Regions from separate parts of the Kribbella sp. NPDC058693 genome, predicted to be linked through region 2. Evidence: riboswitches for the same ligand, from Rfam matches in the RefSeq annotation. Region 2 holds a riboswitch; the other holds the start of a gene.
The links. Region 2 has a riboswitch for S-adenosylmethionine ahead of thrC (threonine synthase). Riboswitches for the same ligand answer to the same signal wherever they lie in the genome.
Positions count from the first base shown of each region.

Region 1: it holds a riboswitch for S-adenosylmethionine, as region 2 does, so the genes downstream of both, ACFWUU_RS00375 (aminotransferase class V-fold PLP-dependent enzyme) here and thrC (threonine synthase) in region 2, are expected to answer to the same signal.

Region 1 covers NZ_JBHXSQ010000001.1:57,473-72,795, reverse strand. The annotation lists gene ACFWUU_RS00380 (prolyl oligopeptidase family protein) at 1-987, shown strand, start outside; gene ACFWUU_RS00375 (aminotransferase class V-fold PLP-dependent enzyme) at 1,001-2,365, opposite strand; SAM riboswitch class IV at 2,382-2,495, opposite strand; gene ACFWUU_RS00370 (DinB family protein) at 2,591-3,106, shown strand; gene ACFWUU_RS00365 (DUF4184 family protein) at 3,107-3,883, shown strand; gene ACFWUU_RS00360 (DNA translocase FtsK 4TM domain-containing protein) at 3,957-6,575, shown strand; gene ACFWUU_RS00355 (hypothetical protein) at 6,580-7,146, shown strand; gene ACFWUU_RS00350 (helix-turn-helix domain-containing protein) at 7,256-8,020, shown strand; partial or broken gene ACFWUU_RS00345 (MiaB/RimO family radical SAM methylthiotransferase) at 8,078-8,554, shown strand; gene ACFWUU_RS00340 (radical SAM protein) at 8,792-10,051, shown strand; gene pgsA (CDP-diacylglycerol--glycerol-3-phosphate 3-phosphatidyltransferase) at 10,048-10,671, shown strand; gene ACFWUU_RS00330 (DUF2332 domain-containing protein) at 10,956-12,188, shown strand; gene ACFWUU_RS00325 (CinA family protein) at 12,290-12,784, shown strand; gene ACFWUU_RS00320 (helix-turn-helix domain-containing protein) at 12,948-13,238, shown strand; gene ACFWUU_RS00315 (DUF4262 domain-containing protein) at 13,247-13,687, opposite strand; gene ACFWUU_RS00310 (Fpg/Nei family DNA glycosylase) at 13,808-14,593, opposite strand; gene ACFWUU_RS00305 (ATP-dependent helicase) at 14,612-15,323, opposite strand, start outside.
Region 2 covers NZ_JBHXSQ010000004.1:1,548,238-1,563,560, forward strand. The annotation lists gene ACFWUU_RS33860 (trehalose-6-phosphate synthase) at 1-517, opposite strand, end outside; gene ACFWUU_RS33865 (Gfo/Idh/MocA family protein) at 526-1,527, opposite strand; gene ACFWUU_RS33870 (amidase) at 1,518-2,921, opposite strand; gene ACFWUU_RS33875 (DUF3263 domain-containing protein) at 3,070-3,378, shown strand; gene ACFWUU_RS33880 (LytR C-terminal domain-containing protein) at 3,381-4,007, shown strand; gene otsB (trehalose-phosphatase) at 4,004-4,837, shown strand; gene ACFWUU_RS33890 (hypothetical protein) at 4,803-5,270, opposite strand; gene ACFWUU_RS33895 (DNA-3-methyladenine glycosylase family protein) at 5,318-6,265, shown strand; gene ACFWUU_RS33900 (cation:proton antiporter) at 6,287-7,534, shown strand; SAM riboswitch class I at 7,617-7,760, shown strand; gene thrC (threonine synthase) at 7,774-9,033, shown strand; gene ACFWUU_RS33910 (ubiquitin-like small modifier protein 1) at 9,030-9,305, shown strand; gene ACFWUU_RS33915 (VOC family protein) at 9,352-9,732, shown strand; gene ACFWUU_RS33920 (zinc-dependent alcohol dehydrogenase family protein) at 9,746-10,744, shown strand; gene ACFWUU_RS33925 (hypothetical protein) at 10,748-11,971, opposite strand; gene ACFWUU_RS33930 (dihydrodipicolinate synthase family protein) at 12,198-13,148, opposite strand; gene ACFWUU_RS33935 (mandelate racemase/muconate lactonizing enzyme family protein) at 13,169-14,293, opposite strand; gene ACFWUU_RS33940 (LLM class flavin-dependent oxidoreductase) at 14,389-15,323, shown strand, end outside; gene ACFWUU_RS33945 (AI-2E family transporter) at 15,319-15,323, opposite strand, start outside.

The sequences.
Region 1 (15,323 bases), on a different contig from region 2:
CAGCGTGTGGTCGACGTACCTGGCGGTGGCGTAGTCGATCTGAACGCCGGACCGGAGTACGACGAGCTGTTCATCGGCCTGTCGACGACAACGGACCCCACGCTGTCGTACGTCGTCTCGACCGGGTCAGGCGCCGTACGCGCGCTGCCGGAGCTGGTCCGCGGATCCGGTGGCTTCACGCCGCCAGAGGTGACGGTGACCCGCCAGATCGCGGCCGGCCGCGACGTGCCGTACTTCCTGATCACACGGTCGGACCTCGACTTCTCTACTCCGCGTCCGACGCTGATGTGGGGGTACGGCGGGTTCCGCATCCCGATCCAGGCCGACTACCGGCCCGGCTGGCCGGCGTGGTTGGCGGCCGGGGGAGTGCTGGTCATCGCGAACCTGCGCGGCGGTGGTGAGTACGGGACCGAGTGGCACGACGCCGGCCGGTTGAAGAACAAGCAGAACGTCTTCGACGACTTCATCGCGGTCGCTGAGCACCTGCGCGACACCGGCGTCACCACTCCGGCGCAGCTGGCCGTGCACGGTCGCAGCAACGGCGGGCTGCTCGTCGGTGCGGTGATGACGCAGCGGCCGGATCTGTTCGCGGTCGCACTGCCTGGTGTCGGGGTGCTGGACATGCTGCGCTTCCACAAGTTCACAGTGGGTGCGGCGTGGGCGTCCGACTTCGGTTTGCCCGACGATCCGGAGCAGTTCGAGGACCTGTTGGCTTACTCGCCATTGCATCGCGTCAGCGACGGCACGTCGTACCCGGCGACGCTGGTGGTCACAGGTGACCATGACGACCGGGTGGTTCCGTTGCACAGTCACAAGTTCATGGCGGCGCTGCAGCATGCCCAGACCGGTCCGCAGCCCGTCTTGACTCGGGTGGAGGTCAACACCGGCCATGGCTTCGGCAAGCCTGCCGCGATGGTCGCGGCGGAGTGGGCGGACCTACTGGCGTTCGCTGCTCACCATGTAGGTCTCGTACCTCCTGAGCAGTAGGAGGGCTGCTGTACTACCAGATGCGCGGCGCTTGGAGGTCGCGGGGATCGTCGGACGGCTGACAGCCGTGCGCGGTCTCCGCGTACTCCGCCCGCGGACCACTGGTGGCCAGCGTGCGTACTGCGTTGACGAGGCGGTCCACGTGCTCGCGCGTCGTCCCGAGGCCGAGGCTGGCGCGAACCGCCGTACCGTGCTCGGGCGAGTCGGCGAGAAGGTGGCCGACCAGCGGGTGCGCGCAGAACTTGCCGTCACGGACGCCGACGCCGTACTCCGCGCTGAGTGCCGCAGAGACGAGTGTCGAGGTCAGGCCGGCGATCGTGAAGCAGACAGTGCCGACGCGGTCCGCGTCCTCGCCGAAGATCGAGTACGTCGTGACGCCGTCGATCTGGGCGAGACCGGTCCGGAGGCGGGCCAGCAGACTGCGCTCGTGCTGCTCGATCGCGTCGCGGTGCTTGCTGATCGCGGCACACGCACTCGCCAGCGCAATGGCTCCGATGACGTTCGGAGAGCCGCCCTCGTGCCGGGCCGGGCCGGTCGCCCAGACCACGGTGTCTTCGGTGACCGCGTGCGTCGCGCCACCGCCGTACAGGTAGGGATCTGCGGCGTCGAGCCAGTCGGAGCGGCCGATCAGCGCGCCGGCGCCGTACGGCGCGTAGAGCTTGTGACCGGACAGCGCGACCCAGTCGACATCGAGGGTGGAGATGTCGACCGGACGGTGCGGGGCCAGCTGCGCGGCGTCGAGGCAGACCCGCGCGCCGTGGGCCTTCGCCACCTTGGCGATCTCCGCGATCGGGAAGATCTCGCCGGTGACGTTCGAGGCGCCGGTGATCACGACGAGCCGCGGGCCTTCGGGAGCTTCGCGGAGTGCGTCGGCAACCTTCTTGACGGCTTCTGTGGAGCTGGACGGCGCGGCGAGGCGAACAGTGCGCTCGGCCGGCCAAGGGAGGAGAGCGGCGTGGTGCTCGGACTCGAACACGATCACGGTCGCGTCCGCCGGCACCGCGCGGGCCAGCAGGTTGAGCGCGTCGGTGGTCTGGCGGGTGAAGATCACCTGGTCGTCGGAGCGCGCGCCGACGAAGGCGTGCACCTCTTCACGAGCCCGCTCGTACCACTGCGTGGTGATGCGGGACGCATACCCGTTGCCACGGTGCACCGACGCGTACGACGGCAGCGCCGCCTCCACGCTGGCCCGGACGGACTCCAGACACGGGGCGCTCGCGCCGTGGTCGAAGTTCGCGTAGTCGGTGACCCGGCCGTCGGCCAGCGGGACCAGGAGGTCGGAACCGACGGTGGCAGGGATGCTGCCGGTGCTTCGGTGCGCCACCGTCAGGCGGGGCGTCGTCGTACTGGCAGGCTCGAGGATGGAGAGAATCGACATGCTGCTGCTCCCAGGAAGTCCGCACTTGCCGAGCGGGGTATCCGCACGGCCTGGTCTTCACCCGGGGCACCCCACCGCGGAGGAGGGTTGCCGGCCAGCGAGCCGGGGCTTGTCGCTGACACTCATGACCTGCCGAGTACGGTAACGAACCGGCCACGGGCACCGCCAGTGGCTATCTCATTTAATGAGATTGACGAACACATCGCGAGACAAACGAGGAAAACGATGACCTGGAGAGCACCCGCCGTCGAGCGACCGGACGGATCGCTGACCGCGCCCGAACGCGAGCTGCTGCAGGGTTATCTGGACTTCTACCGCACCACGCTGCTGTTCAAGTGCGCCGGTCTGACCGCCTCGCAACTCGCGGAACGGCCGTCGCCGCCGTCCAACCTCTCGCTGCTCGGGCTGATCCGGCACCTGACCAAGGTCGAGCGGATCTGGTTCCGGATCCACTTCGCAGAGCCACCGGCCGAGCCGTTGTTCGCGCCCGAGCTCGGCAAGGACGCGGACTTCGAGCTGATCGATGCGGCCGACGCGCAGGCGGCGTACGAGGGTCTGATCGCGGAGTGGAAGCTCTCCGACGAGGCGGCGGCCGATCACTCGCTGGACGACCGCTTCACGTTCGGCGGGACCGAGTCGACGCTGCGGATGATCTACATCCACCTGATCGGGGAGTACGGCCGGCACTGCGGTCACGCCGACCTCTTGCGGGAACAACTCGACGGCACCACGGGCGCGTAAATGCCGTTCACCCTCGCCCACCCCGCGGCGGTCCTCCCGCTGATCCGGCGACCTCTCGTGGCGTCAGCCCTGGTCGCCGGCGCGGTCGCGCCTGACCTGCTGTACGTCGACCCGATCTACCGGTTCGCCACGCAGTACATCAACGGCAACTTCACGCTGACGCTGACACATGAGTTCACCTCGGCGTTGTGGCTCGACCCGCTTCTGGCGCTCCTGCTGCTCGCGGTGTTCAACCTCGTCCTCCAGCGCCCGCTCATCGCCCTCGCCCCGGCGCCGCTCGCCGCCCGCCTGCCTTCATCGGCTACGCCGAGCCTGCTGTGGACGGTGATTTCGGCCGTCATCGGCGCGGTCACTCACGTCGTCTGGGATTCCTTCACGCACGGCGACGGCTACTTCGTCCGCCACTTTCCAGGCGTCTTCCGCGCGACCGTGACGCCGGCCTGGGACGTGAACCGCATCCTGCAGTACGTCAGCACACTCGGCGGCTGCCTCGTCCTGGCGATCTGGCTCTACCGCTGGTACCGCCGTACGCCGCCGTCGGTCACTCCCCGTGACCTGGTCGCGCCCTGGGCGAGGTACGTCGTGCTTGTCGCCGGACTGCTGCTCGCCGTCGCCGGCGCGATCGTCGAAGTCGGCCGGGCAGACGGCGCCCTGAGCGGGGAAACGGCGGTGCGGCTGGCCCTCTCCGGCCTGGTGTCGGGCGCTCTCGCCGCGCTGACCTGCTACGTCGTCGTCTGGCAACTGCTCCGCTTGCGGAGACGCGTGGTCACGCTGTGACGCTACGGATGGGGCAGCGTGATCGGCGTGTGACACATGGGACTCAAGGGGTTATCGGGGTAGCCTGATCAGTATGGCGACCCGCACGTCTTCCCCGGCGCGGGCGCAGAAGTCGGCAGCCAAACGGCCGAGCACGGCTCGTTCGGCTGCTGGTGGACGCTCCCGTCCGTCCGGCGCCCAGAAGCGTGGGCAGAGCACGAAGCGCGGTGGATCATCCGCTGCGCGGACCAGCACGCCCAAAAACAGCGGACCGGGCCCGTTCGCGGCCGCCATGCTCGCCCTGTGTCGCGGGGTGGTGAAGGTCTGGATCGGCATCGCCCATCTGCTCGGCAGCATGGTGCGGGGGATCGGCCACAGCGCCCGCGACCTGGAGCCGGAGCATCGCCGTGACGGCGCCGGCCTGTTCCTGATCGGTCTGGCGGTCGTCGTGGCCGCCGCAATCTGGTGGGACCTCCCGGGCGCTGTCGGCAACGGCGTACGCACGGTTGTCGGCGGCAGCATCGGCATGCTCGGCTGGGCGCTGCCCTTGATGCTGCTGCTCATCGCTATCCGCACCCTGCGTCACCCGGACCACAACGGCCCGGCGGGTCGTCAGGTGATCGGCTGGACGGCGGTCTGCCTCGGCGTACTCGGCCTGATCCACATCGCCAACGGTCTGCCCCGGCCGAGCAACCCGGCCGACGGCCCGTTGCGTGACGCCGGCGGCGCGATCGGGTACGTCATCTCGTCGTTCCTGTCGGACCTGCTCACGCAGTACGTCGCTGCGCCGCTGCTGGTCCTGCTCTCGATCTTCGGCGCGCTGGTCATCACCGGCACGCCGGTGTACGCGATCCCGCTGCGGTTCCGCGCGGCCTTCGACGTACTGATGGGGCGTACGGCGCTGCCGGAGGACGCTCCGTCCGTGGTGGCCGCGCCGACCGACGACACCGTCCGGCTGACGCGCAAGCAGCGCCGGGCGAAGGCGGCAGAGCTCGAGGAGGATGGTGAGCCGACGGTCAAGCCGTACGACTCGCCGGTGCTCGAGGGCCGCGAGATCTCCAAGCGCGGGCGCAAGGCGAAGGCCCCTGCGACGGAGGAGGACGCGTACGACGTCGACGCTTCTGACGTCAGCGCCGAGCCGGCCTTCGAGGCGGCCGCTGTGCCGAGCAAGCCGTCGGCCCCGCCGCCCGAGCCGCCGCCGCACACGCCGCTGCCGCAGCGCGTCGAGCAGCTGAGCCTGTCCGGCGACATCACGTACACGCTGCCGGACGGGCAGATGCTCAAGCCCGGCTCGGTGCACAAGGCCCGGACCAAGGCGTCCGACCAGGTCGTCGACCGGCTGACCGAGGTGTTCGAGCAGTTCGGTATCGACGCCCAGGTGACCGGCTACACCCGCGGTCCGACAGTCACGCGGTACGAGGTCGAGCTCGGTTCGGCGGTGAAGGTCGAGAAGGTCACCGCGCTGTCGAAGAACATCGCCTACGCGGTGGCATCGGCCGACGTACGCATCTTGTCGCCGATCCCGGGCAAGTCCGCGATCGGTATCGAGATCCCGAACGTCGACAAGGAGATCGTCAGCCTCGGCGACGTGATCCGCTCGGCGACCGCCCGCAACGATCACCACCCGATGGTGGCCGGCCTCGGCAAGGACGTCGAAGGCGGCTTCGTCGTCGCGAACATGGCGAAGATGCCGCACCTCCTGGTCGCGGGTGCGACCGGCTCGGGTAAGTCGTCGTTCGTCAACTCGCTGATCACGTCGGTCCTGATGCGCGCGACGCCCGACGAAGTACGGATGATCCTCGTCGACCCGAAGCGGGTCGAGCTGAACAACTACGAGGGCATCCCGCACCTGATCACGCCGATCATCACCAACGCCAAGAAGGCGGCCGAGGCGCTGCAGTGGGTCGTCCGCGAGATGGACATGCGGTACGACGACCTCGCGGCGTTCGGCTTCCGGCACGTCGACGACTTCAACAAGGCCGTCCGCGGCGGCAAGGTGAAGCCGCCACCAGGCTCCGAGCGGGTGCTCACGCCGTACCCGTATCTGCTGGTGATCGTCGACGAGCTCGCTGACCTGATGATGGTCGCGCCGCGAGACGTCGAGGACTCGATCGTCCGGATCACCCAGCTGGCGCGTGCGGCCGGTATCCACCTCGTGCTTGCGACGCAGCGGCCGTCGGTGGATGTCGTCACCGGTCTGATCAAGGCGAACGTGCCGTCGCGGCTGGCGTTCGCGACCTCGTCGCTGGCCGACAGCCGCGTCATCCTTGACCAGCCAGGTGCGGAGAAGCTGGTCGGTCAGGGTGACGGTCTGTTCCTGCCGATGGGCGCGAGCAAGCCGATGCGTATCCAGGGCGCGTGGGTCACCGAGTCCGAGATCCGCGGCGTGGTCGAGCACTGCAAGACGCAACTCGAGCCGACGTACCGCGAGGACGTCACGGTCGCGGCCGGTCCGAGCAAGGACCTCGACGACGAGATCGGCGACGATCTCGACCTGGTGGTGCAGGCCGCCGAGCTGATCGTTTCCACCCAGTTCGGCTCGACGTCGATGTTGCAGCGTAAGCTCCGCGTCGGTTTCGCCAAGGCCGGCCGGCTGATGGACATCCTGGAGAGCCGCGGCGTCGTCGGTCCCAGTGAAGGTTCGAAGGCCAGGGACGTCCTGGTCAAGCCTGACGACCTAGAGGACTTCATCACCACCCTCCGAGGAGAGTGACAGCGTGACCGCCGCGAGCGCACTGCCCAGGCAGGATCGATTCGACGTCGACCCCAAGCCCGTGCCGTTCACCGTCCGCGCCTCCCAGAAGGTGCACGGCGGGCTGGCCGTCGGCGCCGCACTGGTCGCGCTCGGCTTCGCCGCGTCGGCGTCCACGAGTCCGACCGGGATCCTGCGCTGGATCGCCGCGGCGGGCTTCGCCGTACTTGCTGTGGTGTGCGCCCGCGCGCTGACGGTGGGGGAGATGCTCGTTGCCGACGACGTCGGCATCCGGCTGCGGATCGGCAACGAATGGATCGGCACCCGGTGGGAAGACATTGAAGAGGTGACGGTGCTGCAGCGCCGGCATCCGCTCGACGACGGGCGGATCGCCGTACATCTGCAGGATCCTGGGCCGATCCTCGGTGCGATGCCGAGTTCGTCCCGCAAGACAACTGATGCCAACCGTCGACTGACGGGATCCTCACTCGCGATACCGTTCGGGTTGACGGCACGGCCGTCGAACGGGGCAGTGGTGCAGGCGTTGCACATGCTCGCGGATGCCAGATGTCCGGTCAGGGAACAACTCTGACTCGTGCGTGACCCCGTCGTACCAAGGCCGTTGACTTGATGTCTGCGGTCCGGCGAGTGACGTCGGCAGTCCGCACAGGTGATCGGACGAACGAGAGGATGGTGGGGAAGTGAGCATCGGCAGCGATCTCACGGCGGCCCGCGAGCGGGCCGACATGACGATCGAGCAGCTGAGCGCTGCGACCCGGATCAGAACCGGGCTGCTGATCGCCATGGAGGCCGACGATTTCTCCCGCTGCGGCGGGAACTTCTACGCCCGTGGGCACATCCGCTCCATCGCTCGCGTGGTCAAGGCCGACCCCGCTCCGCTGATCGCTGCGTTCGACGCCGAGCACGCGGTCGAGGATGAGAAGGCCCGTCGCGAGGAACGCGCCGCGGCCAAGGGCCCGACGCTCCGCCCGGCCCGCCCGCGCTGGGCGATCGTGGTCGGCGCGATCCTGGTCATCCTGATGGGCTGGGGGATGGTGCGGCTGTTCACGCTGCCGAGCGACATCGAGGCGAACGCGTCGAAGACAGCGGTCACCACGGCGACCGTCACGACGCCGACCCCCAAGGCGCCGGTGACGCCGACCGTCCGGCCCACCAAGAAGCCGACGACCGCCAAGCCGCCGGTGCTGATGACCGCGCTGACGCTGACGGCAAAGAACGACGGCACGTACCTGACGGTCCGCGACAAGAAGAACCGCCGCCTGTTCCAGGGGCGTCTCAGTCCCGGTATCGCGCAGTCGGTGACCAGTTCCGGCGATATCCGCGTGACCGTCGGCAATCCTGGGAACCTCATCGTCACGCTGAACGGCAAGCGCGTCCCGACGAAGCTCTACAAGTTCACCGCCCACCCGAACGGGACTCTCAGCAAGACCGCCGGCAGCTCCTGATCGTGCTGTGAGATGCGCTGCTGAGTTAGGCCGGGGAGTGTACGGCGAGTCATACTCATGGTGATGAATACGCAACCCACCACCGTCGCCCTGGTCACGCTGGGCTGTGCCCGCAACGATGTCGACTCCGAGGAACTGGCCGGCCGACTCGAGGCCGGCGGCTTCCGATTGGTCGACGACGCCGCTGAGGCGGACACGGTGGTGGTCAACACCTGCGGATTCGTCGAGGCCGCGAAGAAGGACTCCGTCGACACCCTGCTGGCCGCCGCCGACTACAAGGACTCCGGCCGTACGCAGGCCGTCGTAGCAGTCGGCTGCCTCGCCGAACGGTACGGCGACCAGCTCGCCGAAGCCCTCCCGGAAACCGACGCAGTCCTGAGCTTCGACGACTACACCGACATCTCGGACCGCCTCCGCTCCATCCTCGCCGGCAACAAACACCAGCCCCACGTGCCGCGCGACCGCCGCAAACTCCTCCCACTCGCCCCCGCCGACCGCCACTCCACCCCAGGAGTAGCCGTCCCGGGCCACGGCGACCAGCCGAGCACCGCGCACGAGCCCACGACCGCCGACCAGCCGACTGCTGATGGGCGCGCGGCTGTCGTCGGTTCACACATCCCCGAGCAGCTTCGGCCCAAGGATGCCTCCGCGCTTGCGGGTTCCGGTGAGCCCGGCGACGGTCTCAAGGGACGGTTCGTCACCGGTGCGCCGGAAGAGCTGAAAATCGACGCCCCCGACCTCGCGGCCGCACCGGCCAGCGGTCCCCGCGTGATGCGTCGACGCCTCGACGGCGGCCCGATGGCGCCGCTGAAGCTCGCCTCCGGCTGCGACCGCCGTTGTGCGTTCTGCGCGATCCCGATGTTCCGCGGCGCCTTCATGTCCCGCCGCCCCGCCGAGGTACTCCGCGAGGCCGAATGGCTGGCGGAGAACGGCGTACGCGAGCTCTTCCTCGTCTCCGAGAACTCCACCTCGTACGGCAAGGACCTCGGCGACCTCCGCCTGCTCGAGACCCTCGTCGGCGAGATCGCCCAGGTCCCCGGCATCATCCGCGTCCGTGTGTCGTACCTGCAGCCCGCCGAGATGCGCCCGACGCTGATCAGCGCGATGACCTCCACCCCGGGCGTCGTCCCGTACTTCGACCTCTCCTTCCAGCACGCCTCCGGCCCGCTCCTGCGCCGGATGCGCCGCTTCGGCGACTCCGAGCGCTTCCTCGAACTGATCGCCCAGGTCCGCGCCACCGCCCCGACCGCCGGCATCCGCAGCAACGTCATCGTCGGCTTCCCGGGCGAGACCGAGGAAGACGTCGACATCCTCTGCGACTTCCTGTCCCGCGCCGGCCTCGACGCGATCGGCGTCTTCGGCTACTCCGACGAGGACGGCACCGAAGCCGAAACCTACGACGGCAAACTCGACGAAGACACCATCGCCGCCCGTCTCGACCGAGTAACCCGCCTGGCCGAAGACCTAACCTCCGCCCGAGCCGAGTCCCGCATCGGCGAACTCCTCGAAGTCCTCCTCGAATCCACCGAGGACCTCGACGCCGACGCCCTCGACGCCGACGCCCTCGACGCCGACGCCCTCGACGCCGACGCCCTCGACGCCGACGCGCTGGATGGCGACGCCCTCGACGCTGACTCGCTCGACTACGCCGCGCAGGAGAGTGACGAGGGCGCCGGCGCTCCCCGGCCGACGTCCCGCGTCGCGGCTCCCGCTGCGGTGCACGGCGGTGCCAAAACCACCGACGCGGCGAGCGGCGGCCACGCCTCGTCCGCCATCATCTCCACCGACGCGGAGTCCCTCGACGATGAGACTGTCTGGTCGAGTGCCGGGCGGACCGGTGAGGGGCGGGCTGCGCATCAGGGGCCTGAGGTGGATGGGTCGACGACGGTGACCGGGCTCCCGGACGGGGTGCGGGTCGGCGATCTGGTGTCTGCGAAGGTGGTGGCGAGCGACGGTGTCGACCTGATCGCCGAGTTCGCCGCGCTCGTGAGCACCCCGGACAGCCGTCCGGCAGCTAACCTGACCGCGTGACCAACCCGCCAACGAACCCGGCTCCGCGCGCCGCGGGCGGCCATCTCCACGCGCCCAGCGCCTGGAACGTGCCGAACGCGCTCACGGTCCTGCGGCTGGTCCTGGTACCGCTGTTCGTCTGGCTCCTGCTCCGCGAAGGCGGTCACACCGACAGCAACCGCCTGCTCGCCACCGCCGCCTTCGTGGTCGCAATCGTCACGGACCGCTTCGACGGCGACATCGCCCGCCGCTGGAACCTCGTCACGAACTTCGGCAAGATCGCCGACCCCATCGCCGACAAAGCCCTCACCGGAGCCGCTTTCCTGGGCCTCTCGTACCTGGGTGAACTCCCGTGGTGGGTCACGATCGTCGTGATGGTCCGCGAGTGGGGCGTCACCGCCCTCCGCTTCTGGGTAATCCGCCACGGCGTCATGCCCGCCAGCCGAGGCGGCAAACTCAAAACCGTCCTCCAGGCGATCGCCCTAGGCCTCTACCTCCTCCCGTGGCAGGACCTCAAAATCCTCCACTGGACCGCCATCACCATCATGGCCGCCGCCGTAATAGTCACCATCATCACCGGCCTCGACTACGTAGGCCGAGCCCTCCGCCTCCGCGCCGCCGCCAAACGCCCCCTCCCATAACCCACACGCACCACCCGCGCATCCCACCCCAACCACCAACCCGGCCGCCACCTCACCGACATTTCCGCACGCCGCACCACGTGCCCGACGGTCCCGCACGCCGCATCGCGTGCCCGACTGTTCCGCACGCCGCACCGCGTGCCCAACGGCTCCGTACGCCGCATCCCGCCCCCGACGGTTCCGTACGCCGGATCGCACAGCCGACAGTTGCGTACGTCGGATCGCATGGCCGAAGGTTCCGTACATCGGGTCGGGTGGCCGGTCGGATGACTAAACTCGCTCGAGTGCCGAGGCCGACAGCTGTAACTGCAGGATCCACGGGCAACCACAGCAAGCTCGCGCAGACCTACCGCCGCTTCGCGGAAGTCGACGCCCCCAAGATCTCGCCCTTGTACGAGCGCCTCGCCCTAGCCCTGAGCGAGTCCGACGCCGCCCTCCGCGCCATCGAATCCGCCCCCACCCGCAAACGAAACCCCGCCCTAATCCTCGCCGCCCTCCACCACCTAGCCCTAACCGGCCAATCCCCAACCCTCGCCACCGCCTACAAGGCAGCCACCTCGCCGGCATCCGTGGACCCGGCATCTGCCAAGCCAGCACCTGCCGGTGCGGTACGTGCGGAGGTTGGGCTGCCGTCAGCCACAGGCTTTGAGGCGACCGCGTCCGCGGAGATGGCCGCTCGTGCCGGCATCGACAGCGACTCTGCTGTTGAAGCTGCGGTTCGGACGTTGGTGGAGATGACCGAGGCTGTGGTTGGTGTTGTCTCGGGGCGGAAGGTGCGGGGGAATGTGGGTGGCAATCACGCGGTGTTGTATCCGGCGATTGCCGAGGTGGCACGCAGGGTTGGTGCGGGCGCGATCGGGCTCATCGACGTGGGGTGCTCAGCTGGCTTCAACCTGAACGTCGATCGCGCCGGCATCACCTACGGCAACGGACAAACGCTGGGAAACCCGTCGTCTCCAGTGCAGGTATCGGCGTCGATCGTGAAGGAACAGGCTGTTCCGACGCACGCGATGCCTGAGGTTGTTGCGCGAATCGGCATCGACCCCGAGCCAATTGATACGAGCGACGCGGATGAGGCTCGGTGGCTGCGTGCTTGCCTGCCACCGGACCAACCGGAGCAGATCGCGAGGCTCGAAGGGGAGCTGGAGTTGGCGGCCTCGGCGCCTCCGTTCTTGATGCAAGGTGACGCTCTCGAGTTACTACCCGATGCCCTCGCTCGGGTGCCGGCAGATGCCCTGCCTGTGGTCACCACGACATGGGCGCTCTCGGACTTGCCGCTGGAGAGCCGCCTGCGCTTCCTGCAATGTCTCGACGCAGCGGCGACCAACCGGCCAGTCGCGTGGGTCTCGGTGGAGGGAGTTGGAGTCGCGCCGGCGATCCCGACCTTCGGTGACCGTCCTGCATCCGGGCACAGCATCATCGGCCTAGCCGTCTTCAACCATTCGACCCTGCAGGCCGAATCGGTAGGCCGCTGCTGGTTGCGTGGTCAGATGCTGGCCTGGCTGGCAGATTCGTAGTCCTCAGCACACCTTGAGCAGTCACCCGCGTCAGATGTGGCGCCAGCTGGTTCTTGTTCAACAATGCGATGTGTACAGATCGAGTGCGCGGGAGGTTTCGGGTGGCTGAGGACGGGCTTGAGGCGGCGGTCGAGCGGTTCGTGGGCCTATTGATGGAGCGTCGCGTGACGGTTGCCACCGCTGAGTCGTTGACAGGTGGGATGGTTGGGGCGGTTCTGACGGATGTGCCGGGGGTGTCGGCTGTGTATCGGGGTGGCCTGGTCGTCTACGCGACTGATCTGAAGGCCAAGCTCGCCGGCGTGCCCGAGGACCTGCTGGCTGCTGTAGGCCCGGTCCACGCGGACACGGCCGCCGCACTGGCCAGCGGCGTACGGGAGCGTCTGGAGGCGGACTACGGGCTCGCCACGACCGGTGTGGCCGGTCCGGACCCGCAGGCCGGCATCGAGGCCGGCACGGTGTACGTCGCGGCGGCTGGACCGGGGTCCGTGCAGGTGCGCAAACTGCAGTTGTCCGGTGACCGGTCAGCCGTACGACGGGGGAGTGTGCAGGCCGTCCTCGAACTCGGAGCCGCTGTTGTGGCGGAAGAACTCGACTGAACGAGGTGTTGGGACCAGCATGGTGACAGGTAAGGCGGAGTGGCGCGGCGCACCGAAGGTGGACGTTGCGAGGGGTAGTGACCCAGCAACAGGTACCGTTGGTTCCTACGGTCGAGCTACCGTGCGAGTAGAAGCGGCCGGACAGGCGGAAGGGAGAAACCTCATGGTGCTGGTTCGTGGCCTGCTGGGCGACGTGCTGCGGCGTAAGCGGCTGCGCCAGGGGCGCACTCTCCGCGAGGTGTCCGCTGACGCACGCGTCAGCCTCGGTTACCTGTCCGAGGTCGAGCGCGGGCAGAAGGAAGCCTCCAGTGAGCTGCTGGCAGCGATCTGTACGGCGCTCGATGTGCCGCTGTCGACGGTCTTCGCCGAGGTGAGCGAGGATCTGGCCCGCGAAGAGGCTCTGGTGCTGGCGCACCCGACCATCGAGCCGGAGGTTGTGGCCTCCGCGGCCTGAGCCCCTGGTCATCGCCCACTCCCATCAGGAGTCGGGCTGCTGTCGGACGGCCGGATCAATGCCACGCGCGACGGCCAGAGCAACTGCAGCGCGGGCAGCGGTGGATCGCCCGGCTGCCGGAACATCTGGTTTGCCGTGTACATGTGGTGGATCGAGTCGGGAAACCGGAGCAGCTGAGCCGTCTCCGGAGGCGGAAAGAAGCCGGCCAGGTCGTCACCCTCGTCGAATACGGCCCCGCCCATCACCGCCCACGCGAGCGGTTTGAGCCCGAGAAAGGCCCAGCACGGCTCCGGATCGAAGACGATGATCTCCGGATGCCGGTAGAGGCTGAGCCCCAGCGTGTACCCGAAGGCCGGATTGCGGCCGCCGTCGCCCTCGACGTACTGCATCGTCCAGCCAAAAGTCCGGATGTTGTCCTCGATCTGCCGCGAGATCTGCTCGTTGCTCACTCCGCCGCACCTGTCGCACATCGCCCTCTCCTCTCCGATCGAACATTTGTTCGATGCGTCAGAGAAGATATCCGCGTTGTTGTCTGCCGGCGGCGTTGTCCACAGGCCAGTTCTGGCCGGTCAGCTCTCGGGTTGGCAAGCAGGGCACCAGTACGTGACCCGTTCGCGGGTCGGTTCGCCTAGCGACGCCGTCAGGATCGTCGTGCCGCAGCGGTGACAGGATTTGCCGGCGCGTTCGAACACCCAGGAACGTTGTCCCGGCCGATCGACCCCGGTGCTGACCTGCGTGCCGTTGCGGACATTCGCCTTCATGAGCTTTCGGCTGAGGTCGACTGCCGCAGGGACGTCGACGGCCGAGATCGGTCGCCATGGGTGCAGACCGAGCAGGAAGCAGACCTCGGTCCGATAGAAGTTGCCGATCCCGGCGAGGTTCCGCTGGTCGAGCAATGCCTCGCTGACTGTCCGGCCGGGGTCGGACTCGAGATTCGCGATCGCGAGTGCGCGGTCGAACGACGGTGACAGCAGATCAGGTCCGAGATGACCGACCAGGCTGTCCTCGTCGTCGGTCGCGACGACGTCCAGGACCGGGAGCCGATAACCGACAGCCGTCCACGGCGCGGTTTCGAGGACTGCACGGATCTGATGATCGGGCCCGCCGTGCCACCGTTCGGCCGGCCGGTACAGATGCCAACTGCCGTCCATCCGGAAATGACTGTGCAGCGTCAACCCACCGGAGAGTCGCATCAGGATGTGCTTGCCGCGAGCAACTACTTCGAGCATCGTCCGACCGCTCAGGTCGGTCGTCGCGAGCGAAGGCACGCGGAAGTCCGTACGCACGAGCTCTTGACCGGCGAGAGCCTGGTTGAGCCGTTTACAGGCTCGCCAGACAGTGTCTCCTTCGGGCATGACCGATCGCTCCCGACGTCAGGCCCGAAGCCGCAGACCACGTGGTGTCGCATGGAAGCCGGCCTTCGCCAGCGCATCGCCGAACGCCGTGTGCCGAACCTGCTCACCATCGGCCGTCTCGACGCTCAGCTTGCCGAGCTGGCCATCCCGGATCGACAACGCCAGCGCATCAACCGCCGGCTGAAGCAGGTCGGGATCCTCGGTGAAGCTCAGCACGGTCCGCCCGCCGCGTTCGACGTACACGATCAGTTGCCCGTCGACCATGACGACCAACGCACCAGCCTTCCGGCCGGGACGGTGCCCACCTGCGCTCTCTCGCTCGGGCCAGGGCAGGGCAGCTCCGTACGGATTCGCGGGATCGGAAGCCGCGAGTACGACGGCCCGCGCCGTCAGCTCCTCGTCCTTCCTGCCACGGCCACCACCGCCTGGCCGGGCGCCACCCGGCCCGAATCGTCCAGCAGGACCGAAGGGACCGTCAGACCCCGGCGAGGCTGGGGTCGAAAGCTCCGCGAGCGCACGCAACCGATCCACGGCTCCAGGCAGGGCGAACTGAGCAGCCCCGAGCCCCGCAACGAAGTACCCGCGCCGGCACCGCCCGGACTCCTCGAATGCGCTGAGCACCTTGTAAACGGCGGCGAATCCACCGGGCGTCCGCTCGGTGATGACCGACCCACGGGTGACGATCCCGTAGCGATCCAGCAGCGTCTCCGCTGCCGCATGCGCTCGCCGG
Region 2 (15,323 bases):
ACAGCTCGGTCGGCGGGAACGGGATGTGCAGGAAGAACCCGATCCGTACGTCGGGACGCAGCCGGCGGAGCATCGCCGGGACGAGCTGCAGCTGGTAGTCGTGCACCCAGACGTCGGCGTTGTCGTCGGCAGCGTCCGCCGCGGCCTCGGCGAAGCGCCGGTTCACCGCGACGTACGACTCCCACCACTCGCGGTGGAACTCCGGCGCCACGATCACGTCGTGGTACAGCGGCCAGAGTGTCGCGTTGGAGAAGCCCTCGTAGTACAGCTGCACGTCCTCGGCCGTCAGCATCACCGGGACCAGATGCATGCCGTCGTTGTCGAACGGGTCGACCTTCTCGTCCGGGCTCCCGGTCCAGCCGATCCACGCGCCGTGGTGGCTCTGCATCACCGGTGCGAGCGCGGTGACCAGTCCGCCTGGACTGCGGCGCCACGCCGTACTGCCGTCGGGCATCTCGATCCGGTCGACCGGCAGCCGGTTGGCCACCACTACGAAGGAACTCCTACCGTTCGGCATCTTCAGCGTCATCCACTCAGGTCGTCGTCGTCACCGGGGTAACGGACCCCGATCTGGCTCCGGGTCTCGTCGAGCAGGTCGAGAATCTCGAGGGTGGCGGCATGAGGTAACGCCGGTACTTCGAGCGCCCCCGCACGCAGCGCATCGATCACTGCGCCTGCCTCATAGTGGTACCCACGTCCATGCGTCGGTACGTCGATCCGCTCCGCTCCGGCAGCGGTCGTGCGCACGTAGTACTCGGGGTGGTGGAAGCGGTGCGGCAACTGCAGACTGCCCTCCGGACCGCTGATCGAGGCGACCCACGGGTTCTGCGAGCGCAGACCACAGGTGAGCGCGGCGACCGCGCCCGAGTCGTACCGCCAGGCCATGGCGACGTTCAGGTCGACGCCGTCCTCGTTGAGCGAGCCGACAGCCTTCAGCTCGGCCGGACGGCCCAGGGCCATGTAGGCGAACGTCATCGGGTAGATGCCGCCGTCCATCAGCGAGCCGCCGCCGAGGGCCGGGTCGAGCAGCCGTGACGGCAGCGAGTCTTTGTAGAACGCGAAGTCCGCAACGACCTGCTGCGGTTCGCCGATCACGCCGCTCGCCAGATCGTTGAAGACCGACTGGATGACGGGGTTGGTCCGCATCCACATCGCCTCGGCGAACAGGGTCTTGTGCTCGGCCGCGACCGCGATGAGATCCCGGGCCTGCTTCGCCGTCAGCGTGACGGGCTTTTCGCACAGTACGGCGACGCCGGCCTGCAACGCGGTCCGTGCGATCGCGTAGTGCTGCGGATGCGGTGTACCGATGTAGATGACGTCGAGGTCACCGGAATCGATCAGCTTGTGGTAGTCGTCGTACGCGTTCGGGATGCCGAACTCGGCCGCGAACCGGTCCGCGCTGTCCTGCGACCTGGACGCGACCGCGGTCGCGACGGCGTCATCGGGCAGTAGCCCCAGATCCTGCGTGAACTGGGTCGAGATGTTGCCAGTAGCAACGATGCCCCATCTGACGCGATCTATACCCACTGGGTTAACTCCGGGGTCGGGAACGGTCCGTCTGCAGCGATTCTCGCGGTTTCGAACGCGTGAGCCAAGCGAATGAGCGTGACCTCACTCCGCGCCGTACCGCTGAACGTGATCCCGACCGGCAGTCCGGACACCATCCCGGACGGCATCGAGAGCAGCGGATAGCCGGCCAGTGCGGCGTGCGAGGACGAGCCGCCGAGGACGTGATCGCCGTTCACCAGGTCGATCGCCCAGGCCGGTGAGTACGACGGACTGACCAGCGCGTCGAGCTGGTTGTCGCGGAGCAGGTCGTCGATGCCGTCCCGCCCGGCACGGAGCGCGGTCAGGCGCGCGGCGACGTACACCGGGGAGCTCAGGCCCTCTGTGGTGGCTGCCCGCTCGAACAGCTCCTGCCCGAACCACTGCAGCTCTACGTCCGCATGTTCCTTGTTGAAAGCAATCAGGTCGTCCAGCGTGCGCGGGCCGCCGGGGACCCGAGTGGCCAGGTACGCCGCCAGGTCGACCTTCAGCTCGTGCGCCAGCACCTGCAGCTGGTCCTCATCGCCACCTGGCGTCGGCAGGGACAGGTGGTCGACCAGAGTCGCCCCGCAGCTGCTGAGGATCTCCAGCGCGTGTTCGGTGACCTCGTCCAGCCCGGTCGAGTAGCCCCAGAGCGGTCCACGCGGTACGCCGATGCGCACGTTGCTGAGGTCCGTGCCTCGGCAGTGCTCGGTGTAGTCGACCTGGCTGCCAGTGAGGACCGACAGCAGCGCGGCGGCCTGGGTGACGGTCCTGGTCATCGGACCGGCGGTGTCCTGGGAGTGCGAGATCGGGACGATGCCCTGCTGCGGGATCAGCCCGACGGTGGGCTTCAGACCGACGATGCCGTTCAGTGCGGCCGGGCAGACGATCGAGCCGTTGGTCTCGGTGCCGATCGCGTAGTCCGCCAGTCCGGCGGCGACTGCGGCGCCGGAGCCGGATGAGGAGCCGCCTGCGGAGCGGTTCAGGGCGTACGGGTTGCGCGTGAGGCCGCCGTACGCGCTCCAGCCGGAGGAGGAGGCCGAGCCGCGGAAGTTGGCCCACTCGCTCAGGTTGGTCTTGCCGAGGATCACGCAGCCGGCGTCGCGGAGCCGCCGTACCAGCGGGGCGTCGTCGGGCGGCGGTGGCTGGTCGGCCAGCGCCAGCGAACCGGCCGTGGTCGGCAGGTCGGCGGTGTCGATGTTGTCCTTGACCAGGACCGGTACGCCGTGCAGCGGGCCGCGCACGCGCCCGTTGTCACGCTCGGTGTCGAGACGGGCGGCTTCGGTGAGAGCGGCGGGGTTGGGCGTGCAGATGGCGTTGACCAGCGGATCCACCTCACGGATCCGCGCCTGCAGCTCCTCCACCAGCGCCACGCTGGAAAGAGTTGAGCTCACGCGAATGATCCTGCCAGAGTTGGTGACGCCCGGCCGTCCGCCGACGACACGCTCCGTGTCGTGTCACGGGTGAATGACATCGCTGTTGTTCAACACGTACAGTGGAGCGCGGACGGACGATCACCGACCGCACAGGAGTCAGCAGCAGATGGACAGCGCCAACGCCAGCTCATCCGGCCCCGCCGAAGCTGCGCCGCCGGCCATTGCCGGACTCTCCGAGAGGGACGGGCAGATCCTCGCCTTCGAGCGCCACTGGTGGAAGTACGCCGGCGCGAAGGAGCAGGCGATCCGGGACCAGTTCCAGATGTCGGCGACCCGGTACTACCAGGTCCTCAACGCGCTCATCGACCGGCCCGAGGCCCTCGCGCACGACCCGCTGCTGGTCAAGCGCCTGCGCCGCCTCCGCGCCGCCCGCCAGCGCGCCCGCTCCGCACGCCGACTGGGCATCGAGGTCTGACCATGTCCCGCCCACGTGGCGACCGGGGGCAAGTCTTGTCCTCACTCGTCGCCGTGGCCGCGGTCGTCGCGATCGTGGCCGGTCTGCTGGTGCTGTTCGGGACCCGGGGGCACGACAGCAAGGCCGACGAGCCGTCCGGCGCTGCGTCCAAGCCGAGCAGCAAGCCGTCGGCCAAACCGTCCTCCGGGCCGTCGACGATCGCCGCCAGCATCCCGAGGCCGTCGACGGAGACCACGACGCCGCCGGAGGTCACGCCGTCCAAGGTGCCGACGAGCGCACCCTCGTCGACCGAGCCTCCTGTTGAGCCGACCTCGCAGCCGCCCAAGACCCAGCCGGTGACGATTCCGGTGGAGGAGCGGCCGGCGATCGAGGTGTACAACAACACCCCGCGCAAGGGTCTCGCCGACGAGGTCGCGGGCCGTGCGCGGCAGGCGGGCTGGACGGTGGCCGGCTCGCCCGACAACTGGCACGGCAAGGTCGCCGAGAGCACGGTCTACTACCCGCCGGGCATGCTCGAGGCCGCGAACCAGCTCGCGCACGACATCGGCGTCGGCCGGAGCAAGGGCGCGTTGGACAACATGAAGAAGGATCGCCTGACCGTGATCCTCACCTCGGACTACGCCGGATGAGTACTCCGGTCATCCAGACCGACGCCGGGCTTGCCGGCTGGGCAGCCATCGTCGCCGATCCGGCCACTGCGGTGATCGCGTCCGACTTCGACGGTGTGCTCTCTCCGCTCGTCGAGGACCCCGCACTGTCCCGGCCAGCCGAGGGTGCACTGGATGCGCTGGCCCGGCTGGCCCGCTCGGTCGGCCAGGTAGCCATCGTGACCGGCCGCCCCGCCTTGGTGGCGACGGAGCTGTCGGGGGTGAGTGCTCACCCCGGACTCGGCGAGCTCGTTGTGCTCGGCCACTACGGGCTGGAGCGGTGGGACGCTGCGACCGGCAAGGTCACGACCTCCCCGGTGCCGGTAGGAGTGGCGACGGCTCGCGGCCGGCTGCCGGAGCTGCTGACCGAGGTCGGCTTACCGGATGCGTTCGTGGAGGACAAGGAGAGCTCGCTGGCTGTGCACACGCGCCGGCTGGACGATCCGACCGGGGCTTTCGAGCTCCTGCGCGGGCCGCTGACCGCACTGGCCGAGGAGACCGAGCTGCGGCTGGAACCCGGCAACCTCGTCCTTGAACTGCGACCGCCCGGCATCGACAAGGGCGTCGCGATCCGCAGCCTGATCGAGTCGACCGGCGCGCGCTCGATCCTGTACGCCGGGGACGACCTGGGCGATCTCGCCGCGTTCCGCGCGATCTCGGAAGAGCGCGAGCACGGGCTGAACGCAGTACTGCTGGCGACGCGGTCGTCGAACGCGACCGAGCTGATCGAGGCCGCGGACATCGTCGTCGACGACCCGAGCGGTGTGGTGACCGTCCTCACGGCCCTTTCGGACGCGATCTCAGCACGCTGAACGCCTGCGTCACGGTCTTCCCGAGCGGCTGGATCGGCCGTTCGACGTACCCGCCCTCCTTCAGGTTGGCGAGCCGCTCGAACGGGTTCCGCGACGCCGGATCACCGGTCAGCAGGAACGAGATCACCACGCCCACGACGTACAACGGCAACATCGGCAACCCGATCAGGCAGAAGTACTGCCAGGAGTGCCGCTCCTCGTGCCGCACCAGCGCCGCGTCGTCGAAGTACGAGCGGTTGTGCTTGCTGAGGACGACGTTCCCGATCGTGAACGCACCGGCGACGGGGAAGCCGAGCTTGTAGCCGTTGGCGAAGTACAGACCGCGCGGGCCGCGGGTGAACGTCGCCCGCCCCAGGACGCCGACGAAGGCGCCGGCCAGCGTGGACAGATTGAGGAAGTTCCCCACCACCTTGACCCACTGCCAGGCCGTCATGTCGCCCAGTATGGGGTTCTGTCGGTGGGGTGGGTAAGACTTGGCGGGTGAGTTCGGTGGTGCGGGTCTGGCGAGCGGGGCGCGTGGTGGATCCGCATTCGGTGATCGGGGGGTTGCGGAAGGGGCCGGGCGATCCGGCGTACGTGTTCGATCCGATGCGACGGACGGTGTGGCGGGCTACCCGGACGCCGGAGGGGCCGGTGCTGCTGCGATTGACGCCGTACGGGTCGGAGGTCGAGGCCGAGGCGTGGGGAGCCGGGGCTTCGTGGGCGCTCGACGGGGTGCCGGAGTTGTTGGGGGACAAGGACAGCTGGGACGGGTTCGAGCCGCTGCCGGAGCATCCTGCGTTGGTGGATGCGGCGCGGCGGTTCCCGGATGTGCGGGTGCCGCGGACGCGGGCCGTGTTCGAGGCGATGGCGGCCGCGGGGATCGAGCAGGTCGTCACCGGCAAGGAGGCGTTCCGCGGGTGGCGGGTGCTGCTGCGTGAGTACGGCGAACGCGCGCCGGGTCCGGGTGGTCCGGACGGGCGGATGCTGTTCGTGCCGCCGGCGCCGGAGGACTGGCGGCTGATCCCGTCGTGGCAATGGTTGCGCGCCGGCGTCGAAGGCCGACGTTCGAGGGTGGTGCTGACGGCGGCGACCCGGGCCAAGGCGCTGGAACGGACGCTCGACCTGACCGACTCGGCCGAGATCGAGCGGCGGCTGCGGTCGCTGCCGGGGGTTGGCGTTTGGACGGCGGCCGAGGTACGGCAGCGGGCGCATGGTGACGCGGATGCGTTCTCGTTCGCGGACTATCACGTGTCGCGCGACGTTTCGTACGCGCTGATCGGCGAGGAGCTCGACGACGACGGCTGCGCCGAGCTGATCGAGCCGTACCGCGGTCACCGGTTCCGGGTGCAGAGGCTGTTGGAGATGGCCGGGATCCGTCATCCGCGCTACGGCCCGCGCAAGGCGCTGCCGACCCACACGCCCGGCGCGACGCATCGGCTGCGTTAGCCCGGGCACCGGGACCGCATCATGAAGATCAACGGCGACGGCCTGTATCTCGTGGCGGGCCTGGCGCTGTTGCTCGGCGCGGTCCTGCCGCGGCTGCTCCGCCGGTACGCCGTCTCCGCACCGATCGGCTTCCTCGGCGCGGGCGTGCTCCTCGGGCTCGCGGTCGACAAATCCCACCTCAGTCCGATCGTCGAGCCGGGTCTCACCGAGCACCTCGCCGAGCTGACGATCCTGGTCGCGTTGATGGGCGTCGGTCTGGCGATCGACCGCCCGATCGGGTGGCACCGCTGGAAGGTGACGTGGCGGCTTCTGCTGGTCGCGATGCCGGCCTGTATCGCGGCCGTCGCCGGTGCGGGCTGGCTGCTCGGGCTGGCGCCGGCGACCGCGTTGCTGCTCGGCGCCGTACTCGCTCCGACCGATCCGGTCCTCGCGTCGGACGTGCAGGTGCAGGGGCCGTCGACTGGCGCGGACGCCGAGCCGGAGGAGGACGACGAGGTCCGGTTCGCGCTGACGTCGGAGGCCGGGCTGAACGACGGTCTGGCGTTTCCGTTCGTCTATGCGGCGGTCTTTGGGGCTACCAAGGGTGCGTTGGGTCACTGGGCGCTCGAGTGGTTCGCCTGGGATCTGATCGGGCGGACTGTGATTGGTGTGCTGGTCGGGCTCGGTGTTGGGTGGTTGCTCGGCAAGATGGCGTTCTCCGCGCCCTCGCGGACCTTCCGGTTGGCCGACGCGCGTGAGCCTGTACTGGCACTTGCGATGACGCTGGGTGTCTACGGGCTCGCACAGGTGCTGCACGGGTATGGCTTCGTCGCCGTGTTCATCGCCGCGCTGACACTGCGCGCGGCCGAGCGGCATCACGACTTCCACGAGGACCTGCACGGGTTCGTCGAGCAGCTCGAACACATCCTGACCTGGGGCATCCTGCTGCTCCTCGGCTCGGCGATCACCGCCGGGCTGCTCCGGCCGCTGAGCTTCGCCGGTGTCGCGCTGGGACTGCTGCTGGTCTTGGTGATCCGTCCGCTGACCGCGTGGGTCGCGCTGGCGGGGACGCCGCTGGGGCGGTCCGAGCGCTGGGTGACGGCTGCTTTCGGGATCCGCGGGGTCGGTTCGGTGTTCTACCTGGCGTACGCCGGATCCGACTTCGGCACCGACCTACCGTGGTTGTGGGCGACGGTCGGGTTCACCGTCGTACTGAGTGTGGTCGTCCACGGTGTCGCGGTGACGCCGCTGATGCGGATGCTCGACGTACGCCGGGACGCCGCCGCCTGAGCGTGGTCGCGGCTGAGATCGGCGGTCTCGCATGGTGGGATCACAAGACACAATATGGACCCGATTGGGTAATCTCGGGGGCAGCTCATCCAGAGGGACTGAGGGAAACGGCCCGTTGAAGTCCCGGCAACCCTCCCCGTCGAGCCCCCGCCCGGGGCGTCTCGCGGTGGAACGGTGCCAAATCCGTCCCGCCGCCGAGATCCGGTGTTCGCGGGGAAGATGAGAGGGGAACCTCACTCATGAGCCAGACCGCCACCCACACGATCCGTGAAGGTGCCTTCGGCAACGGTACGCACCTGAGCTGTCGCGCCTGTGGGGCGAAGTCGCCGCTCGGCCCGTTCTACGCCTGTATGGAGTGCTTCGGTCCGCTCGAGGTCGGATACGAGTACCCGACGATCACCCGCGAGCAGATCGAGGCCGGACCCAAGAACATCTGGCGCTACCAGCCGCTGCTGCCCGTCCCCGTCGACGTGGCCAGCTACCCGAACACCGAGCCCGGCTACACCCGGCTCATCGACGCAAAGAACCTCGCCCGCGAGCTCGGCCTCCGCAAGCTCTGGGTGAAGGACGACTCCGGCAACCCGACCCACTCCTTCAAGGACCGGGTGGTCGCCTCCGCGCTGAGCGCGACCCGCGAGCTGGGCATGAAGGTCTTCGCCTGCCCCTCCACCGGCAACCTGGCCAACGCCGTCGCCGCGGCCGCCGCCCGGGCCGGCATCCGCTCGGTCGTGTTCATCCCGCACGACCTCGAGCGCCCGAAGGTGATCACCACCGCCGTGTACGGCGGGACGCTGGTCGCCGTCGAGGGCAACTACGACGACGTGAACAAGCTGGCCTCCGAGATCGCCGGCGAGGAGGAGGGCTGGGCATTCGTCAACGTCAACGTCCGCCCGTACTACTCCGAAGGCTCCAAGACGCTGGCCTTCGAGATCGCCGAGCAGCTCGGCTGGCGGCTGCCGGAGCAGATCGTGATCCCGGTCGCGTCCGGCTCGCAGCTGACCAAGATCGACAAGGGCTTCACCGAGCTCGGCAAGCTCGGCCTGGTCGACGCCACCGACTACAAGGTGTACGGCGCACAGGCGACCGGCTGCTCCCCGGTCTCGCAGGCGTTCCGCGACGGGTACGACGTGGTCAAGCCGGTGAAGCCGGACACGATCGCGAAGTCGCTGGCGATCGGTAACCCGGCGGACGGACCGTACGTCCTCGACGTCGCCCGCCGTACCGGTGGCGCGATCGAGGACGTGAGCGACGAAGAGGTCATCGAGGGCATCCAGCTGCTGGCCCGGACCGAAGGCGTCTTCGCCGAGACCGCGGGTGGCGTGACCGTCGCGACGCTGAAAAAGCTGATCGCGACCGGCCAGCTCGACCCCGAGGCCGAGACCGTGATCATCAACTCCGGCGACGGGCTGAAGACGCTCGACGCCGTGGCCGACCGGGTCGGCCCCAAGGTGACCATCCCCGCGTCGTACGACGCCTTCGTGAAGGCAGGCCTGCAGTGAGTGTGAGCGTTCGGGTTCCGACCATCCTGCGTCCGTACACGCAGGGCGTGTCCGAGGTCTCCGCGGAGGGCTCGACGCTGACCGAGGTGCTCGACTCGCTGGACGCGTCGTACCCGGGGATCAAGGGCCGCGTCCTGGACGAGGCGGGCGAACTGCGCCGATTCGTGAACGTGTACGTCGACGATGACGACGTACGCTTCGCCGACGGCCTGCAGACCGCGATCAAGGACGGCGGCCAGGTCTCGATCATCCCGGCGGTCGCCGGCGGCTGAGCTTTCCGGTCGTTGATCGTCCGGAATCGGCGCTAGCGTCACCTGCATGGCGACGAACTGGACGATCGGCGCGGATGCCGCCGACCCGAAGCGGCTGGCGGAGTTCTGGGCAGCTGCGCTGGATTATGTGCAGGAGCCCGGGTACGAGGATCCGGAGGGAGCCTCGATCGTGGACCCCGACGATGTCGGACCGGCGATCGGGTTCCTCCGGGTGCCCGAGCCCAAGACCTCGAAGAACCGGTTCCACATCGACATCCGGGTGGCAGGCCCGACCCGCGACGACGTGACGGCCGAGCGCATGCGCACCAAGGCTTCGGAGCTCGTGGGTCTCGGCGCGACCCAGGTCCGCGAGGAGTTCTACGGCCCCGACGTACTCGGCCACATCGTGATGCTCGATCCCGAGGGCAACGAGTTCTGCGTCGGCTGACTACGATGCCTTGATGCGCGCTGTCGTCATCGAGGAGTACGGCGTTCTGCCCGTCGTACGAGAGGTTCCGCGGCCCGAGCCGGCGGAGGGTGCGGTCGTCCTGAAGGTCGAGGCGACCGGGCTGTGCCGCAGTGACTGGCACGGGTGGATGGGCCACGACTCCGACATCGTCCTGCCGCACGTACCGGGCCACGAGTTGGCCGGGACGATCGCGGCGGTGGGCGCCGGGGTGACGGGCTGGGAGGTCGGCGATCGCGTCACGACGCCGTTCATCTGCGCGTGCGGCGTCTGCGAGCAGTGCCTGGAAGGCAACCAACAGGTCTGCCCGAACCAGCTCCAGCCCGGCTTCAACTACTGGGGCTCCTTCGCCGAGTACGTCGCCGTCCCGTACGCCTCCGTCAACCTCGTCCGCCTCCCCGACGACATGGCCTTCACCACCGCCGCCGGCCTCGGCTGCCGCTTCGCCACCGCCTTCCGCGCCGTCCACCAGATCGCCAAGGTCCGCCCCGGCGAACGCGTAGCCATCTTCGGCTGCGGCGGCGTGGGCCTCTCCGCAGTCATGATCGCCGCCGCGCTCGGCGCCGAGGTCATCGCCGTCGACACAAACCCTGAGGCTCTGAAGCTGGCAGTTCAGTACGGCGCGGCGCACGCGGCGTCGACGGTCGCGGACTTTGACGGAGTGCGTGTCACCATCGACGCCCTGGGGTCGAACGAGATCGTCCAGCAGGCTCTCCGGGTCCTGCGTCCGCGCGGACGGCATGTCCAGATCGGTCTGCTCCCGTCCGGCGTTTCCCTGGATGTCGGTCGCCTCATCGGGCAGGAACTGTCGTGGCTGGGCAGCCACGGCATGCCTGCCCACGCTTATCCGGAGATGCTCGAACTGGTTGCTGCAGGCAAGCTAAGCCCGTCGAGCCTGATCACTCGCACGATCACCCTCGACGAAACCCCCGCCGCACTGGCAGCACTCTCCGACGGCACACCTGCCGGCGTGACGGTCATCCAACCGAACTGAGTGCTACAGGCGGATCAGGTAGACCGTGGGTGGGCGGCCGGTGCGGCCGTGTTGTTGGGTGCCGGTGGGGGCGGCCAGGCCGGCGCGTTCGAGGCGTTTGAGGACTCGGCGGGCGGTGCGGAGTTGGACGGCCAGGTGGTCGGCTACGTCTTGGGTGGTGAGGCCGTCGGGGAGGATGGCGGTGAGTTCGCGCATGCGGGCGAGGGTTTGGGTGTTGAGGCCTACTCGGCGCGCGAGCAGGGGGAGGCTTTCGGTGCCGCGGGCCGTGGTCGGCTGTTCGCCGGATGGTTCGATGACGATCTCTACGTCGTCGGACATCGAGACGACACCGGCGACCGATCCGATCGACGCGGCTCGGCTGACGGCTCGGCGGGCGAGGGCCTCAGCTTCGGCGGCGGTGCGTCCGACGCCGAAGCCGACGTACGCCGTGGTGTGCCTAGCTGCAAGGTGATCGAGTAGAGGCATCCGGGAGAACTGCTCGGTCGCCTGCTCCAGCAGCCCGCGTGTGGTGACGACCAGATGCCGGCCGTCGGGGAGAGCGGCCAGGCTGCCGCCCAGCGTGATGAGGTCGGCGGCGAGGGCGTCGTCCGGTTCTGGTAGATCGATCACCCCAAGCGCGACCTGCGCATCGCCGACGTGCTGGCCGGTCGTCGTCAGCACCAAAGCCTGCAAAGTAGAGCGGATCGAGTACCGCGACGGCGCGAGCCGCACCGACGGCATCTCGTTCTCGATCAGGTGGAATGCCGAACCCAGGCAGCTGATCGCGACCTTTGTGTCGTGCTTCTCGCGTGCGGTCCGGTGGAACTCGACGATGTCGTCCGACGTCAGCCCGGGCCGGTACGGCAGCACGTGGATGTGCTCCGTCGGCAGCTTCGCCTCGATCAGCGTCTCGATCACCTCGGACCGCCGCAGCGTGTCGATCGAGAACTGCGTGACGTTGTGCCCGAGCCGCAGCAGCTCGACCAGCGCCCGCAGCAGCGTCGCGCCGTCGTACGAGACGTACATCGCCGGCCGGTCGATCACCCCGGCCTCGGTGGCGATCGTGTACGGGACGACGCCGGTGAACAGGAACGCGTCGACGTCGGAATGCGCCTGCTCGACCAGCTCGACGGCTTCGGTCTCGTGCCGGTAGGCCAGCGGGAGGAGGGCGGTCCCGCTCGGGGCGCCGACCGCGGTCACGCGCTGGACCAGATCCTCCGGTCCGACCACGCCGACCGTGAGCGCCATCAGGACACCGGCCCCGAAGCTGAGCTGATCCGCACGGCATCCTCCGACGACTTCTGGTCTGGCCCTCAACTCGCAGAATAGCGCAGCAGAGCCCCGGGCTCTTGACGTTCAGGTCTAGCTCTCTTAGTTTCGGTCAAGACCACAATTGCCGCCACCCCCTGAGGCGGCCCGCGACGGCGGCGGTGTGGTGGAGCGAAGGAGGGAGCGCGCCACCCCACTGCCCGTGCTAGGCGTGGAGCTCCTCGAGGCAGCGGATCACCAGGTCGCGTTCGCCCGGCGGCAGGTCAGGACCGTAGGGATCGTGCGCGGCCTCGGCCGGCACCAGGCCCTCCCATTCGGCTGCCCACAGCATCCGCTGCACGTACCCCTCGATCGGTGCGTAGAACGTCGCCGCCGCGAACCGGTCCAGCCGGTCCGACGCGGTCAGGAACCCGGAGTGGTCACCGGCGGTCCAAGCACGCAGTACGGCGGCCGACAGCTCCACCTGGGCGGACGCGATCCCGACGAGCGCCGTGTCCGCGCCCCACATGAACGACGGCCCGTACATGCGGTCCTCGCCGGTGATCAGCAGCTTGCCGCTGCCACGCCCGGCCCAGATCGCGTCCTGGCAGCCGATGGCCCGGTCCAGCGTCGCCGTCTTCACCCCGAGCATGGACGGCAACGACAGCAGGTCCTTGATCAGCGAAGGCGAGTACGGGTACCCGCCCGCCTCGCCGTGCAGGTAGAACCCGACCAGCGGCAGCCCGCTCTCCGCGGCCACCCGCTCGTGCAATGCCACCGCCTGCGCGTCCCCGTCCGGCAGGTCGCCGAGCGCCGCCAGCGGATAGACCATCACCGCATCCGCTCCACCCGCTGCAGCGGCCAGCGCCATCTCCACCGTCGCATCGGCCGCCTCCTGCAGCCCGGACACCTCGGCAGAGCGAGGTACGCCGACACCCGCCACGATCGGTACGTCGGTGGCCTGCCGCCACGTCTCCAGCACCTTGGCGCGGTCGCCGGGCGACAGGTACAGCCCGCGCCCGGTGTGCGCCCACACCGCGATCCCGCCCACGGACTGGGTCGTCAGCGCACCGGCGTACGCGGTCAGAGCGTCGTACGCGACGACACCGTCGGAGTCCATCGGTGTGACCACAGCGGGAAGCAGTGTGCCGCGCAGTCGCTCTACGAGTGGGTGCATCAGAGACCTCTCAGACAGCGTCAGACGGAGTGCCCGAGACCGGGCCCCTGCGGTACGTCGATCCAGCCGTCGCAGTCGGCGAACACACTCGGCGCCAGCGGGTCCTCGGTGACCATCAGCGGCCCCACCAGGTCGGCCGCGACGGTCGCACCGGGCACGGCGGCGGCCAGGTGTACGGCGGCCAGCGTGGCCACGCCCAGCTCCGGCATCGAGCCTACCTTCACCGCCAGCCCGGCAGCCTCGGCCACGTTGGCGATCTGCAGCGCACGGTGGAGTCCGCCGACCTTGAGGATCTTGATGTTGAGTACGTCGGCCGCACCGCGCCGTGCGATCTCCATGGCGTCGTGCAGCGAGTGCATGCTCTCGTCGACCATCACGCGTACGTCGAGGCGCTCGCGCAGCCGCACCAGCCCAGCCAGGTCCCAGCGGGGCAGTGGCTGCTCCAGCAGGGTCAGACCGGCGGCGCTCATCTTGGCGAGGTACGGGAGGGCTGTGGTCGCGTCGTACCCCTCGTTGGCGTCCAGGCACAGCTCGGCGTCGTCGGGGATCGCAGCGCGGACGGCCCGGATCAGCTCGAGGTCCTTGGCCGGGTCCTGGCCGCCCTTGACCTTCAGGTGCATGAACCCGCGATCGGCGTACTCCGCTGCCTCTGCGGCCATCTCGTCGAGCGTGCCGAGCCCGACGACCCACGTGGTCTGGACGCGGTCGCGGACGCTGCCGCCGAGGATGGTGTGGACCGGCCAGCCGCTCAGGCGACCGGCCAGGTCGTACAGCGCGATGTCGAGGCCCGACTTGGCGACCTGCTGACCCCGCAGCACGGCGTCCATCACCACGTGCGCACCGGCTCGGTCGAGCGGGTCGCGACCCACCAGCGCCGGGGCGAGGTGTTCCTCGATCGCGGCCTGTACGCCGGCCAGCGTCTCACCGGTGTACGCCGTCATCGGTGAGGTCTCGCCGATCCCGACGGCCCCGTCGGCGGTGTGCACCTCGACGACCAGGCTGATGAGCTCGGTGCTGATCCCGCTGCTGATCTGGAACGGGCGGCGGTACGGCGCGCTGACCACGCGGGTCTTGATCGCGCTGATCGGCCCGGACGCCGCCGATGCCCCGTCCGGCAACCCCGCCGGTTGTGCTGCAAGACTCATAACCGGCTCCTAGGGTCGCAATCTGAGCGGAAAGCATTTACGGTCAAGACCGTAAATACCCTGAGCGCTCTCTGTCAACGGAAGGTGGCACCCCGATGCGGCTGGGTCTCTATCTGAACCTCTACGGCACCCCGGACGAGCGGCCCCGGTTGGCCGACGCGGTCGAGCAGGCGAAGCTGGCCGAGCAGGCCGGGTTCGAGTGGGTCGTGCTCGGCGAACGGCACCTGCACCGGCCCGGGTACCACGAGATCCTCACCTCGATGACGTGGCTGGCCGCGCACACCTCCCGGATCGGGATCGCGACGGCGGGGATCGTGGCGCCGCTGTACGACCCCGTCGTACTGGCCGAGACGCTGGCGCATATCGACGTACTGTCCGGCGGGCGGCTGACGGCGGGGTTCGTGCTCGGGTACCGGCCGGAGGAGTTCGCGCTGTACGGCGTGACGCAGTCCGAGCGGGTCGCGCGGTTCGAGGAGGGGCTGGAGATCCTCACGCGGCTGTGGACGTCGGACGAGGTCACGTACGACGGGAAGTTCACGAGCATCCAGGACGCGTACCTCTCGCCGCGCCCGGTGCAGTCGCCGCGGCCGCGGATCTGGAACGGCGGGCGGGTGTCCGCGGTGCTGGAGCGGACCGCCCGGATGTGCGACGGCTGGACGACGTCGTTCAACGAGCTGGACGCGGACCTGCCGGCGAAGATCGCGGAGTACCTGTCGTATCGCCGCGGTGAGGGGACGCTGGGGCAGGAGGTCATCCTGTGCCGGGAGGGGTACTGCGCTCCCACGTCGCAGGACGCCCGGGCGGCACTCGAGGAGCCGTTGCGGGACCTGTACGACGCCTACACCGGGTGGAAACGGACGTCGACGGATGTCAGCCGGTACACCCAGGGCTGGGACGACATCGTCGACCGCAGTGTGATCGGCTCGCGCGCCGAGTGCGCTGAACGGCTGGCGTACTACGAGGAGATGGGCGCCGACGGGATCATCCTGCGCATCCAGCCGCCGGGTATGTCGCAGGCAGACGCGCTACG